DNA from 2 places in the Nonomuraea sp. CA-141351 genome. Region 1 is predicted to be linked to the other one. Evidence: riboswitches for the same ligand, from Rfam matches in the RefSeq annotation. Region 1 holds a riboswitch; the other holds the start of a gene.
What was found. A riboswitch is a leader RNA that binds a small molecule or an ion and turns the genes downstream of it on or off. The one in region 1 is predicted to bind glycine.

Region 1 (7,539 bases):
TCTGGCTGTAAACGATGCTGGTCGTCGTGCTTCCGAACTCGGCGAGCTCGCCGACCAGCCGTTCCAAATGCCGCATGGACGCCGCGGCGACCTTCAGCGTGTAGCAGTCGTCGCCGGTGGTCCGCAGGCACTCCAGGATCTCCATCCGCTCGGAGAGCAGCCGGTGCAGCGGCTCGTGCCGGTTGCCCGGGTACTTGAGGCGTACGACGGCGAGCACCGCGAACCCGGCCTTCTCCAGGTCGACGTCGGCGTGGTAGCCGGCGATGACGCCCATCGACTCCAGGCGTCTCACCCGTTCGGTCGTCGCCGAGGAACTGAGGTTCACGCGCCGGGCCAGTTCGGTGAACGGGACGCGGCCGTCTCGTTGGAGCTCTACGAGGATCGTCCAGTCGGTCGCGTCGAGATTCTCGGCCATCCGGCAAACATACCGGCAGAATCCCGGATATCTTCCGCTTATGCCGGAAGGAATCTCTTAATCACATGGTGATCGCCTGGATAGCCTGAACCAGTGCGAATAGGTGTGAACGTTCCGAACTTCGGGCCCGGCACCGACCCCGGCGTCCTGCGTGGCTGGGCGCAGACGGTGGAGGGGCTGGGCTTCGATCTGCTGATGGTCTCCGACCATGTCGTGGTGACGCCCGATGTCGCCGAGCAGTATCCCGCGCCGTTCTATGAGCCGTTCACCACCCTCGCCTGGCTCGCCGGCATCACCGGCCGGGTCCGGCTCGGGACCACGGTGCTCATAGCGCCGTACCGGCACCCGCTCCTGACCGCCCGCATGGCCGCCAACCTCAACCAGCTCAGCGGCGGCCGGCTGGTCCTCGGTGTGGCCTCCGGCTGGGCCCGGCAGGAGTTCGCGGCGCTGGGCGTGCCGTTCGGCCGGCGCGGGAAACTCACCGACGACACCCTCCTGGCGATCCGGGCCGCCCGGGACGACACCGAGGACTACCGCGCCGGACCGATACCGCTCTGGATCGGCGGCAACAGCGACGCCGGCATCCGCCGGGCGGTTCGCCTCGGCGACGCGTGGCACCCGCTCCGCAACACTCTCCCCTGGCTGCGCGACGCCGTTGACCGGGTGAAGGCCATCGCCGGTGACCGGCCGGCACCTGCCTTCGTCCCGCGCATCATCCTGCGGATCACCCGATCGCAGGTCACCGGTCCCGACCGCCTCGCCGGCGAGGGCACCATCGGCCAGGTCATAGAGGACCTCGAACAGCTACGGCTGCTCGGCGCCGAGACGGTCGTGCTCGACCCGTTCGACGGCGACCCGGACGAGACCCTCCACCCCGAGGCGAAATGGCAGATGCTCGCCGCCGTCGCCGCTCATTGGGACCTTCACCCGCGAATGGAGCAACTGTGACACAGGACGAGGAACGACTTCTGCGCCGTGCGATCGAGCTCGCCGCCGCGGCTCGGGCGGGCGGCAACCCGCCGTTCGGCTCGCTGCTGGCAGGTCCGGACGGCCGCGTGCTCGCCGAGGAGCGGAACACCACACTCACCGACGCCGACATCAGCGCGCATCCCGAGCTGAAACTGGCCCGCTGGGCGGCCCGCGAGCTCGATCCCGCCACCGCGGCCGCCACGACCATGTACACGAGCTGCCAGCCCTGCACCATGTGCACGGGGGCGATCCAGCGGTCCGGGCTCGGCCGCGTCGTGTTCGCCCTCTCCGAGGAGCAGCTCACCGGCCTCAAACCGGGTGGCGGCTGGCCGCATGTGCCGCATGAGGGCCCGGGCCTGTATGAGGAGGCGCGCGTCCCGGTCGAGGGGTACTACCAGTGAGCCTGGCTCTCGGTCAGGTGTCGCGGTGGTAGCGGAGGCGGACCTCGGCGGCGAGGGTCTCGTCCTCGTGCTCCAGCCCGTACGACCACACCCGGCCCGCGTCGTCGTCGCGTCCCCGTAGCGGCAGGGTCCGGGCCAGGAGCTCGATGGCCAGGGCGCTGGTCTGCGGATCCGCACCGTACTCGACGCTCTCCGCGAACTCCGCGCAGGCCAGATCCAGATGTACGATCCCGAGCTGGACCCGCAGCCCCGGCACCTCCTCGGGCGGAGCGACCTCGAGGGCGTCCATGAGCACGTCGGCCGCCGCCCCGGGCTCCCCCTGCTCCAGCAGCAGGCCGGCCAGCTGCTGGGCGGCGTGGGCGCCGACGTACGGGTCACCGGCCTCCATGGCGGCGCGCAGCTCCTCCTCGGCCTCGGCCGGGTTGCCGGAGCCCACGGCCAGCCGGGCCAGCGCGAGGTGGGCCAGCGGCACGTATGTGGCCGTACCGACCCCCAGGACGGCCTGCCAGGCGGCCCTGGCCTGCTCGGGCCGCCCCTCCCGCTCGAACCCCTGAGCCAGGTGGCAGGCGGCCTGGGCGGCGTATTCCGGGTGTCCGGTGGCCAGCGCGGTCCTGGCGGCGGCCCTGGCGGCCTCCACGTCGCCGCGCTCCTCCAGCACCACGGCGAGCCCGACGGCCGCCTGAGCCCGGTCGGGACCGTCGGGGTCGGCGACCAGCTCGGCGAGTATGGCGGCGGCGCCGTCCAGGTCGCCGCTCTCGGCCAGGCGGCGGGCGATGTCGAGAGGCGGGGTCTCCAGCTCTGAGGACGTCAAGAGAGCTCCTTCTGGCGACGGTCGCACCGAGCCTAACGACTTCTGTCGATCATGTCTGCTCAGTTGACGCGGATGGACTGACCGGCTTCGGACGCCGCCCCGCCTGATCTCCTAGTCCTCGTACGCCTCCAGCGGAGGGCACGAGCACACCAGGTTGCGGTCACCGTACGCCTGGTCGATCCGCCGCACCGGCACCCAGTACTTCCCGTCCCGCAACGACGGCACCGGATAGGCCGCCTCGGAACGCGAGTAGGGGTGCCGCCACTCGTCCGCGCTGACCGACTCGGCCGTGTGCGGCGCGTTGCGCAGCGGGTTGTCCGTCTTGTCGTACTCGCCGGACGCCACCTTGGAGATCTCCCCGCGGATGGCGATCATCGCGTCCACGAACCGGTCGAGCTCCCCGAGGTCCTCGCTCTCCGTCGGCTCGATCATCAGCGTCCCGGCGACGGGGAAGGACATGGTGGGCGCGTGGAAGCCGTAGTCGATGAGGCGCTTGGCCACGTCGTCCACGGTGACCCCGGTCTCCTTGGTGATCTGCCGCAGGTCGACGATGCACTCGTGGGCCACCAGCCCGCCGCGCCCCGTGTAGAGCACGGGGTAGTGCGGGGCGAGCCTCCTGGCCAGGTAGTTCGCCGACAGGATGGCCTGCTCGGTGGCCGCCGTGAGCCCCTCCGAGCCCATCATCCTGATGTACGCCCACGAGATCGGCAGGATCCCCGCCGACCCGTACGGCGCCGCCGAGACGGGCCCCACCGGCGTGCCGTTGTGCAGCGGGTGGCCGGGCAGGTAGGCAGCCAGGTGGCCGCGTACCGCGACGGGGCCGACGCCGGGACCGCCGCCCCCGTGCGGGATGCAGAACGTCTTGTGCAGGTTGAGGTGGGACACGTCGGCCCCGAACTCGCCCGGCTTGGCCAACCCGACGAGCGCGTTGAGGTTGGCCCCGTCCACGTAGACCTGGCCGCCGGCGTCGTGCACCTTGGCGCACACCTCGGTGATCGTCTCCTCGTACACTCCGTGCGTCGAGGGGTACGTCACCATGATCGCGGCGAGCTGGTCACGGTGCTTGTCGATCTTGGCGTCGAGGTCGGCCAGGTCGACGTTGCCGTCGGAGTCGCAGGCCACGACCACGACCCGCATGCCCGCCATGATGGCGCTGGCCGCGTTGGTGCCGTGCGCCGAGGACGGGATGAGGCAGACGTCGCGCCCGTCCTGGCCGTTGGCGCGGTGGTAGGCGCGGATGGCCAGCAGCCCGGCGAACTCCCCTTGCGAGCCGGCGTTCGGCTGGATGGAGACGCGGTCGTAGCCGGTCACCTCGGCCAGCCAGTCCTCCAGCGTGCCGATCAGTTCCCGGTAGCCCTCAGCCTGCTCGTCGGGCGCGTACGGGTGGATCGCGGCGAACTCCGGCCAGGTGATCGGCTCCATCTCGGTGGTCGCGTTCAGCTTCATCGTGCAGGAGCCGAGCGGGATCATCGAGCGGTCGAGGGCGATGTCCTTGTCCTGAAGCTTGCGCAGGTAACGCAGCATCGCGGTCTCGGAGCGGTGGCTGTGGAAGACCGGGTGGGTCAGGTACGCCGACTCGCGCGGCAGCGAGGCGGGCAACGCGTCGGCGTCCAGGTCCACGTCGGTGCGCTCGATCCCGAACGCGGCCCACACCTTGGCCACCTCGGCGGCCCCGGTCTTCTCGTCGCAGGAGATGGACACGTGGTCGTCGTTGGCCTGCCAGAGGTTGACGCCCCGCTCGGCGGCGGCGGCGACCACGGCGGCGGCCCGGCCGGGAACGCGTACGAGCACGGTGTCGAAGAACTCGGGGTGCACGACCTCCAGCCCCGCCTGGCGCAGCCCTCCCGCAAGGGCCACGGCGTGCCGGTGCACCCGGTGGGCGATCCCGCGCAGCCCCTCGGGGCCGTGGTAGACGGCGTACATGCTGGCGATGACGGCGAGCAGGACCTGCGCGGTGCAGATGTTGCTGGTGGCCTTCTCGCGGCGGATGTGCTGCTCGCGGGTCTGCAGGGCCAGCCGGTAGGCGGGGTCGCCGTCGGCGTCCACCGACACACCGACGAGCCGCCCGGGGAGCTGGCGCTGCAGGCCCTCGCGTACGGACATGTACGCGGCGTGCGGCCCGCCGAACCCGAACGGCACCCCGAACCGCTGCGAGGACCCGATCGCGATGTCGGCGCCCAGCTCGCCGGGGGCGGCCACGATCGTCAGGGCCAGCAGGTCGGCGGCGGCCACGACGAGCGCGCCCGCCTCGTGCGCGGCGGCGGCCACGGCGCGGAAGTCGCGCAGCCGGCCCGACGCGCCCGGGTACTGCACGAGCACGCCGAAGCACTCGGGCAGCTCACCCTCGAGGGAGTGCTCGACCAGCTCGATGCCGAGGGGCTCGGCCCGGGTGGCGAGCACGGCCTTGGTCTGCGGCAGCGCGTCGGCGTCCACCACGAACACGTCGCTCTTGGACTTGCCCGCGCGGCGGGCCAGCGTCATCGCCTCGGCGGCCGCCGTGCCCTCGTCGAGGAGGGAGGCGCCCGCGACGGGCAGGCCCGTCAGGTCGGAGACGACGGTCTGGAAGTTCAGCAGCGCCTCGAGGCGGCCCTGCGAGATCTCCGGCTGGTACGGGGTGTAGGCGGTGTACCAGCCCGGGTTCTCCAGCAGGCTGCGGCGGATGACGGCGGGCGTGATCGTGTCGTAGTAGCCCAGGCCGATCATCGAGGTGAGCACGCGGTTGCGCCCGGCCAGGGCGCGCAGTTCGGCGATGGCCTCGGCCTCCCCGACGGCGGCGGGCAGATTGAGCCGGTCCTTGGCCCTGATGGCCTCGGGAACGGCCACGGCCACCAGATCCGCCACGGACTCGAAGCCCACGGTCTCGAGCATGCGCTGCTGCTCGGACTCCGACGGGCCGATGTGCCTGGATGAGAACGGCGGGGCTGACAGGTCGGTCATGAAAAGTGCCTCCCGAGGCTATGGAGACCGGCGCCAGGGCGCGGGCGAGTGCCGGATCTCCCCCTCTGTCAGCGCGGCGGGACCGCGACCTGAGAGCTTCACCCCGAAAACGGGGCTTGCACCGTCGGTGAGACGCGCCTGGCCGGTGCGCCTGCTTTCCAGAGTTGCCTCGCCCGAGCGGTACGGGATGCCTGAGAGATTCCGGGGAGGGTTGCTCCTTCGGCGCCCCGGGACCCGTAGGCCCGGAGACTCTCCCGCACGGGGTCGTCAGCCTTGCTGTCCTAGATTACAACCCTATCCGTTACGGGCGAATTTCCACGACAGGGCGTGATTAGTCCGCCCGCGCGTAGGGGGCCCCGTTCGGGGGCCCACGCGGGCGGCGGGGTTCGCGCTCAGCCCATGCGCCGCGCGCGGCGGCGGCGGGCGAGTTCGTCAGCGGGGTGGTCGGCCGGGACGGTGTCCTCGACCGCTGCTCTTTCCCCCGGCAGCTCCGCGAGGGATCCCTCGACCTCACGCCAGACCCGGCCCAGCGCGATGCCGAACACGCCCTGACCGCCCTGCAGCAGATCGATCACCTCGTCGGCCGAGGTGCACTCGTAGACGCTGACGCCGTCGCTCATGAGCGTGATCTGCGCGAGGTCGGCGACCCCGCGGTCACGCAGATGCTGCACGGCCGTGCGGATCTGCTGCAGCGACACCCCGGTGTCGAGGAGCCGCTTGACGACCTTGAGCACCAGGATGTCTCGGAAGCTGTAGAGCCGCTGGGAGCCTGAGCCCTGCGCGGCTCTTATCGTGGGCTCCACGAGGCCCGTGCGCGCCCAGTAGTCGAGCTGCCTGTAGGTGATGCCGGCCGCCGCACAGGCCGTCGGCCCGCGGTATCCGATGTCGCCTGGCAGCGACGCCGGCTGCTCGTCGAAGAGCAGACCCTGCTCCCCGGCACGCTGCCGCGCGCTCTCGCGCCGCACCGGATCTTCCTGGCCGGCTGTCTTTCCCTCGCCGCTGCTGACCGCCACGCGGACCTCCGGCTTTCTCTCATCCCGTGGCCTGATCTGGGGGTTCGTAAAGGGCGACCACGGGTTTCACTTGCACCGTAGGACCGTGACCATGCTCAGTCAACGATCCGGCTCGGCGCGTCGTGAAGCGTAAATGCACCGAAATACCTACCCCGCCCTGCCGAAGTCTTCGGGTGTGATCGTGTCAAGGAACTCCCTGAACTTCTCCACCTCGTCCTCCTGGTCATCCGGGATGATGACCCCGGCCTCCTGGACGACCTCCTCGCTGGCGAAGATGCGTGCTCCGGTGCGCAGGGCGAGCGCGATCGAGTCGGACGGCCGCGCGCTCACCTCCACGCCGTTGGAGAACACCAGGTCGGCGAAGAAGATGCCGTCGCGCAGGGCGACGATGTTGACTGCTCGCAGGCCTACGCCCAGAGCGCTCAGCACGTCTCGGAAGAGGTCGTGGGTGAGCGGCCGCGGAGGTGGCTCCTCCGCTTGGGCCAGAGCGATGGCTGTCGCCTCGGTCATGCCAATCCATATAGGAAGGAACCGCTCCCCGTGTGCCTCCTTGAGCAAGACGATCGGCTGATTTGTGGGCATTTCTACTCGAACGCCCACGACCTCCATCTGCAACACGGGCTGCTCCGTATTCCTGACCGGTCATCCGGCACAGTTATTTGGCTCGTCGCTTCTGCTGACTGGCTACTGCAATTCAACGTAACACCCGGCGGGCATGGAACGCGCCTCCACCTCCCAGCTCGACTGGGTCTCAGCGCCCCAGAACGGACCGGATCCCCGACCGCACAAGGGATGCGTGCAAATCGAGCAGGAGTGCGGAAAGCTCCCTGGCGGCCTCGTCCGCCTCTCCGATGGCGCCGGGAGCCCGCCGTTTGAGTATGGGGGCGACGGTCTGCTCGACCAGGCCGCACTCGCGCTCGGCCGCCGCCTTGACCGCGCGCAGATGGCGGGCGTGCAGGCCGAAGCGGGCCAGGGCGCCGACGCTGCGGGCCA
Region 2 (7,539 bases), 3.4 Mb from region 1:
GAAGATGCAGGCGGCGGCGGCGTAGCCGGCCTGCGAGGCGAAGGAGACGATGAGCCCGGAGACGCCGCCGACCAGCATCAGCACCACACCGAACACGACGTGGTGGATGTGCATCTCGCCCACGTTCACGTTGCGGAACCAGCCGAGCTTCGCCCTGATCAGGCGGACGTTGATACGGGTGGCGATGAACGCCACGATGAGCGTGACGAAGTAACAGAACAGCGGCAGCCGTCCTGTAGCGATGATGCTCTGCTGAAACCAGTGCTCCATAACCCTAGAAACAGATGGTACGAGCCGTCCGCCCCTTCCATGCCTCAGGACAGGAATGCCCGCAAAAGAGCTGCCGTGCCCTCCAGGTGTTCGCTCACCGCCCGCCGGGCCGCGTCGGCGTCGCCGGAGAGGATGGCGTCCACGATGGCCTGGTGCTGCACGGCGGCGTGGTCCAGGTTGACCTGGAGCATCGGGATCGCGTTCAGCAGGTCGCTGACCCGCGAGCGGGCGTCGGCGCACGCCGTGGCGAGCAGGGTCGAGCCGGTCAGCTCGGCGATGGACAGATGGAAGGCCGTGTCGAGGCGGCGGTAGTCCTCGATCGGGGCCTCGTTCAGATCCGACAGCCGGCGGCAGAGCACGGCCCGCTTCTCCTCCGTCAGACCGGACGTGGCCAGAACCTGCGCCGCCCCGCACTCCACGGCCAGGCGGAACGTGAGCGCGTCCGACAGGTCGTCCATGCCCATCTCTGCCACGACCTGCCGCAGATCGCCGGCGTCCGGCTTGGGCGGCACGTACGTGACGAACGCCCCGCCGTAGCGCCCCCGGCGCACGTCGAGATAGCCGGCGTCCGACAGCGCGCGGATGGCCTCACGCAGGGTGACCCTGCTGATGCCGAGCTGGACGGCCAGCTCGCGCTCAGGCGGCAGCTTGTCGCCGGGCGGGACCACGCCGAGCTTGATCACCTGGAGCAGCCGTTCCACGGTCTCCTCGAAGGCGTTGCCGGCCCGCACCGGCCGTAACACCGTCATCAAACGCGCCGACTCGTCCAACATGTCCTCAGGTCTTGACAAGAGATCCCGGCATACACATCAATGGTCTAAGACTAGCCCAATCAGCAGGAAAGCGCCTCAGCCCAGATCGGAGCGGGACAACGTGAGCGAGGGGTCGAGCACCGGATTCCTTTCCGTCAGCGAGCTGCGCGACGAGGTGGCGGCCGGGCGCATCGACACCGTCCTTCTCGCCATCGCGGACATGCAGGGCAGGTTGCAGGGCAAGAGACTGTCCGCACGCTATTTCCTCGACGAGGTGCTGCACCACGGCTCCGAGGGATGCAATTACCTGCTGGCCGTGGACGTCGACATGAACACCGTCTCCGGCTACGCGATGTCGTCCTGGGAGCGGGGCTACGGCGACTTCGTGATGAAGCCGGACCTCGCGACATTGCGCAGGGTGCCGTGGCACGAGGGGACGGCGATGCTGATGGCGGATCTGGCCTGGGAGAGCGGCGGCGACGTGACCGCCTCGCCCCGGCAGATCCTGCGCAGGCAGCTCGCCCGCCTCGCCGAACGCGGGCTGTCCGCGTACGTGGGCACCGAGCTGGAGTTCTGCGTCTACGAGGACAGCTACGAGGACGCGTGGAAGCGCGGCTACCGGGACATGTCGCCTTCCAACCTCTACAACGTGGACTACTCGCTCCTCGGCACCGCCCGCGTCGAGCCGCTGCTCAGGCGGATCCGCCGGAGCATGGAGGGCGCCGGTCTCTACGTCGAGTCCGCCAAGGGCGAATGCAACCTGGGCCAGCACGAGATCGCCTTCCGCTACGACGAGGCGCTCAAGACCTGCGACCATCACGTCATCTACAAGACCGGCGCCAAGGAGATCGCCGCCCAGGAGGGCAAGTCGATCACCTTCATGGCCAAGCCCAACCAGCGCGAGGGCAACTCCTGCCACATCCACATCTCGCTGCGGCTCAGCGAAGGCGATCCGGTGATGGCGGGCGAGGGGCCGTACGGGCTCTCCCCGCTCGGCGCCCGCTTCATCGCCGGACAGCTGGCCTGCCTGCGCGAGCTCACCCTCCTGTACGCGCCCAACATCAACTCCTACAAGCGCTACGTCCCCGGCAGCTTCGCCCCCACGGCCGTCAAGTGGGGCGTGGACAACCGCACCTGCTCGCTCAGGCTGGTGGGCCACGGCCTGTCGCTGCGCGTGGAGAACCGGGTGCCGGGCGGCGACGTCAACCCGTACCTCGCGGTGTCCGCGCTGATCGCGGCCGGGCTGCACGGCATCGACAACGAGCTGCCGCTGGAAAGCGCGTACGAGGGCAACGCCTACGACTCCGGCGCCGAGACCGTCCCCCACACGCTGCGTGACGCGCTGGCGCTGTTCGAGGGGTCGAAGCTGGCGCGCGAGACGTTCGGCGAGGACGTGGTCGAGCACTACGCGAACAACGCGCGGGTGGAGCTGGCCGCGTTCGACGCGGCAGTGACGGATTGGGAGCTGTTCCGTGGTTTCGAGCGGATGTGAATGGGGCGCATGAAGATCGTTAATCCGGCGACGGAGGACGTCGTCGCCGACGTCGAGCTGGCCGACGCCGCCGAGGTCGACCGGGCCGTGGAGCGTGCCAGGAAGGCGTACGAGAGCTGGCGCGAGGTCTCGCCAGGCGACCGGGCGCGGCTGCTGCGCAGGTTCGCGGACCTGGTGGACGAGCACGGCGAGGAGCTGGCGCGGCTGGAGCTGGCCAACGCCGGGCACCCGATCGGCAACGCCCGCTGGGCGGCCGGCAACGTGCGTGACGTGCTGCACTTCTACGCCGGCGCCCCCGAGCGCGACCACGGCAGGCAGATTCCGGTGCCCGGTGGCGTGGACATCACGTTCCAGGAGCCGCTGGGCGTCGTCGGTGTCATCGTGCCGTGGAACTTCCCTATGATGATCATGTCCTGGGGCATGGCCCCGGCGCTCGCGGCCGGCAACACGGTGATCGTCAAACCGGCCGAGTGGACCCCGCTGACCGCGCTGAGGCTGGCCGAGCTGGCCCTCGCCGCGGGCCTCCCCGAGGGGGTGCTCCAGGTCCTGCCTGGGGCAGGGGAGGTCGCGGGGGCCCGCCTGGTGGAGCATCCCGGCGTGGCGAAGATCGTGTTCACCGGCTCGACCGAGGTGGGCAAGGAGATAGCCGCCAAGGCGGCGCAGCATGTCAAGCGGGTCACGCTGGAGCTGGGCGGCAAGTCCGCGAATATCGTCTTCGCAGACGCGGATCTCGAAAAGGCGGCGAAAACCGCCCCCTATGCTGTCTTCGACAACTCCGGCCAGGACTGCTGCGCCCGGTCCCGGCTGCTCGTCCAGGCCGCGGTGTACGACGAGTTCATGGAGCGCCTCGCGACGGCCGTACGGGGCGTCAAGGTCGGCGACCCGCTCGACGAGAGCACCGAGATGGGCCCGCTGATCAGCGCCGAGCACCTCGACCGCGTGCGCGGCTTCGTCCAGGGCACCCCCTACCTGCAGGGGTCCTGCCCCGACGGCAAGGGCTACTGGTTCCCGCCGACCGTGCTGACGCCCGGCGTGACGGACCCGGCGTTCACCGAGGAGATCTTCGGGCCCGTCGTGTCCGTGGTGCGCTTCGAGGACGAGGCCGAGGCCGTACGGATCGCGAACGACACCCCCTATGGCCTGAGCGGCTCCATCTGGACCCGCGACGTCGGGCGGGCGCTACGCGTGGCCAGGGCGGTCGAGGCGGGCAACCTGTCGGTCAACTCGCACTCGTCGGTCCGCTACTGGACCCCGTTCGGCGGCTTCAAGCAGTCCGGACTCGGCAGGGAGCTCGGCCCGGACGCCCTGGCGGCCTTCACCGAGACCAAGAACGTCTTCATCTCATGGGAGTGAATCAAGTGCAGCGGTTGCAGGACAGGGTGGCCGTCATCACCGGCGCGGGCAGCGGCATCGGGCTTGCCACCGCGCGCAGGTTCGCCGAGGAGGGCGCCAAGGTCGTCTGCGTGGACATCGACGAGGAGGCGGGCGTCAAGGCGGCGAACGAGGTCGGCGGCCTCTTCGTCAAGGCCGACGTGACCAGCGAGGACGACGTCGTCGGGATGTTCCGGACCGCCTTCGACACCTACGGCAGCGTGGACATCGCCTTCAACAACGCGGGCATCTCGCCCCCCGACGACGACTCCATCCTGGAGACCGGCCTCGACGCCTGGCGCCGGGTCCAGGAGGTGAACCTGACCAGCGTCTACCTCTGCTGCAAGCACGTCATCCCGTACATGCGGCGCCAGGGCAAGGGCTCGATCATCAACACCGCGTCGTTCGTGGCCGTCATGGGCTCGGCGACCTCGCAGATCTCGTACACGGCGTCCAAGGGCGGGGTGCTGGCGATGACGCGCGAGCTGGGCGTGCAGTTCGCCAGGGAGGGCATCAGGGTCAACGCGCTGTGCCCGGGGCCGGTGAACACGCCGCTGCTGCAGGAGCTGTTCGCCAAGGACCCGGAGCGGGCGCAGCGGCGGCTGGTGCACATTCCCGTGGGGCGCTTCGCCGAGGCGTCGGAGATCGCGGCGGCGGTGGCGTTCCTGGCCAGCGACGACGCGTCGTTCATCACGGGCAGCGAGTTCCTGGTCGACGGGGGCATCTCCGGCGCCTACGTCACGCCGCTCTAGCTCTGGGGGTCATCGTGCAGCGTCCCGTCATCGGCATCACGTCGTACGTCGAGCCGGCGAAGTTCACGGTCTGGGAGGACATGACCGTGGCGCTTCTGCCGTACATGTACGTGGAGCAGGTCGTACGCGCCGGCGGGCAGCCGGTCGTGCTGCCGCCGGCCGGCGAGCCCGCGCGGATCGTGGGCCGCCTGGACGGGCTCATCCTGGCCGGTGGCGGGGACATCGACCCGGCGAGGTACGGCGAGTCGCCTAGGGCACAAACCGGCTATATCCGCAAATTTCGCGATGAGGCGGAGTTTGCCCTTCTCACTGCGGCCCTCGACGCGGGCCTGCCGTACCTGGGCATCTGCCGCGGGCTCCAGGTGCTCAACGTCGCCCTCGGGGGCAGCCTCCACCAGCACCTCCCCGACGTGGTCGGGCACGCGGGCCACTCCCCCGCGCCCGGCCGCTTCGGCCCGCTGCCCGTCACCGCCGTCCCCGGCACCCGCGTGGCCAAGGCGCTGGGCACCGACCCCGTGACGGTCCCCCACTATCACCACCAGGCCATCGACCGCCTCGCGCCCGGCCTCACCGTCACCGCCACCGCCGGCGACGGCACGATCGAGGCGGTCGAGCTGGACTCGGCCCCCTTCGCCGTGGCCGTGCAGTGGCACCCGGAGGCCGCCGAGGACTGCGCGCTCTTCGAGGCCCTCATCGCCGCCTGCTGACGGCCGGGCGGCCGCCGCGAGCGACGTGCGAGGTGCCACAGCTCGCGAGGGCCAGGGAGGCAACCAAGCCGAAAGCCGCTGTTCGCCGATTCATACCCTTTCGACGTCACGACCCCCGGAGCGGTTCATGAGGGGCCAGAACGCGACAACACCGCCATCACACCACTAGGCTTGCGGACATCACCGGCATAACCGTGCGGGAGAGCGCCCTGACAGCCGGTCAGGGTCCCTGAAGGAGCAAGCCCTCCCCGCAAACCTCTCAAGGCAAAGGACCGCACGGCCAATGGTGACCTCTGGAAAGCAGGCCTGTGGGGCCTCGCCGAAGGTGAAAGTCCGGCAAAACTCGGGCGAAGCTCTCAGGCATCGATGACAGAGGGGGAGGATGCTGGCATCCGATCCTGTCCAGAGGTGCGACAAATGTCCCGACCCACACCGCTACGAGACGTTCACGAGAGCCTCGGCGCCACGCTCACCGACTTCGCGGGGTGGCTCATGCCGCTCCGGTACGGGAGCGAGTCCGCGGAGCACAACGCCGTTCGCCAGTCGGCCGGGCTGTTCGACCTCTCGCACATGGGGGAGATCTTCCTGACCGGGCCGCAGGCCGGTGAGGCCCTCGACTACGCGCTGGTCGGCCACCTGTCGGCGCTGGTGCCCGGTCGGGCCAGGTACACCATGATCGTCAATGAGCGCGGCGGGGTGCTCGACGACCTCATCGTCTACCGGCTCGGCGACGCGGAGTTCATGGTCGTAGCAAACGCCTCGAACTACGAAAAAGTCGGGAATGAGCTGAAAGAGCGTGCGAAGGCGTACGACGTGGTGGTCGAGGACCGCTCGGACCAGTACGCACTCATCGCCGTGCAGGGACCCCGATCCCAGGAGATCCTCGCCACGCTCACCGACGCCGACCTCGCCGGGCTCAAGTACTACGCGGGCCTGCCCGGGCTGGTCGACGGGCGGCAGGCACTCATCGCCCGCACCGGCTACACCGGCGAGGACGGGTTCGAGCTGTTCGTCGCCAATCAGGACGCGGTGCCGCTCTGGCACGCGCTCATGGCGGCGGGCAAGCCGTACGGGCTCAAGCCCGCCGGCCTGTCCAGCCGCGACACCCTCCGGCTCGAGGCAGGCATGCCGCTGTACGGGAACGAACTCGGCGTCGAACTGACCCCATTCGACGCGGGGCTGGGCAGGGTGGTGAAATTCGACAAGCCGGGCGACTTCGTCGGCAGGTCGGCGCTCGAGGCGGTCAAGGACGACACGCCGCGGCGCCGTCTCGTCGGCCTGGTCGCGCGGGGACGCCGGGTGCCGCGCCACGGCTACCCGGTCACCAAGGACGGCGCCGTAGTCGGCGAGGTCACGAGCGGTGCGCCCTCCCAGACCCTGGGAAGGCCCATCGCGATGGCCTACGTGGACGCCGGCGTCGAATCAGGCCTGGCCGTGGACATCCGGGGCAGCCAAGAACCTATGGACCTGGTAGAGCTGCCCTTCTACAGGAGGAACAAGTGAGCAACATCCCTGACGACCTGAGCTACACCAAGGAGCACGAGTGGGTGGCGGGCCTCGACGACGGCATCACCGTGACCGTCGGCGTCACGGCCTTCGCCGCCGACTCACTTGGTGACGTCGTCTACGTGCAGCTCCCCGAGGTCGGCTCGACCGTCGAGGCGGGCGACTCCGTGGGCGAGGTGGAGTCCACCAAGTCGGTGAACGAGATCTACACCCCCGTCGGCGGTGAGATCGTCGAGGTGAACCAGGTCGTCGTGGACGACCCGAGCCTGGTCAACAGCGACCCGTACGGCGAGGGCTGGATGTTCAGGGTGCGCGTCGAAGGCGAGCCCGAAGACGTGCTCTCCGCCGAGGAGTACACGGCGCTCACCTCGGGCGAATCCTGATCCACCAGCCGGGGCCCCTCGCGGGCCCCGGCCCTGCATGAAGGGCGCACATCAATGGCGATCAGCGTCTTCGACCTCTTCAAGATCGGCATCGGCCCGTCGAGCTCCCACACGGGAGGCCCGATGGCGGCCGCGCACAAGTTCGCCCGCGGGCTGCACGACGACGGCCTGCTCTCGCAGGTCACGCGCGTCGAGGCCATCCTGTACGGCTCGCTCGGCCTGACCGGCAAGGGCCACGGCAGCGACAAGGCGGTCCTGCTCGGCCTCTCCGGCGAGAAGCCCGAGCTGGTGGACGTCGACTCCATC

Region 2: another riboswitch for glycine. It lies ahead of gcvT (glycine cleavage system aminomethyltransferase GcvT); the one in region 1 lies ahead of gcvP (aminomethyl-transferring glycine dehydrogenase).

What each region holds. Positions count from the first base shown of each region.
Region 1 is NZ_CP191982.1:5,573,196-5,580,734, reverse strand. Features, by position in the region: gene ACQPWU_RS26290 (Lrp/AsnC family transcriptional regulator) at 1-415, opposite strand, end outside; gene ACQPWU_RS26285 (LLM class flavin-dependent oxidoreductase) at 509-1,363, shown strand; gene ACQPWU_RS26280 (nucleoside deaminase) at 1,360-1,785, shown strand; gene ACQPWU_RS26275 (tetratricopeptide repeat protein) at 1,799-2,596, opposite strand; gene gcvP (aminomethyl-transferring glycine dehydrogenase) at 2,708-5,533, opposite strand; glycine riboswitch at 5,589-5,701, opposite strand; glycine riboswitch at 5,702-5,800, opposite strand; gene ACQPWU_RS26265 (MerR family transcriptional regulator) at 5,926-6,546, opposite strand; gene ACQPWU_RS26260 (bifunctional nuclease family protein) at 6,694-7,164, opposite strand; gene ftsR (transcriptional regulator FtsR) at 7,298-7,539, opposite strand, start outside.
Region 2 is NZ_CP191982.1:2,194,650-2,202,188, reverse strand. Features, by position in the region: gene ACQPWU_RS10905 (hypothetical protein) at 1-270, opposite strand, end outside; gene ACQPWU_RS10900 (FadR/GntR family transcriptional regulator) at 315-1,019, opposite strand; gene ACQPWU_RS10895 (glutamine synthetase family protein) at 1,144-2,514, shown strand; gene ACQPWU_RS10890 (aldehyde dehydrogenase family protein) at 2,524-3,867, shown strand; gene ACQPWU_RS10885 (3-oxoacyl-ACP reductase) at 3,873-4,637, shown strand; gene ACQPWU_RS10880 (gamma-glutamyl-gamma-aminobutyrate hydrolase family protein) at 4,652-5,344, shown strand; glycine riboswitch at 5,532-5,629, shown strand; gene gcvT (glycine cleavage system aminomethyltransferase GcvT) at 5,762-6,847, shown strand; gene gcvH (glycine cleavage system protein GcvH) at 6,844-7,233, shown strand; gene ACQPWU_RS10865 (L-serine ammonia-lyase) at 7,288-7,539, shown strand, end outside.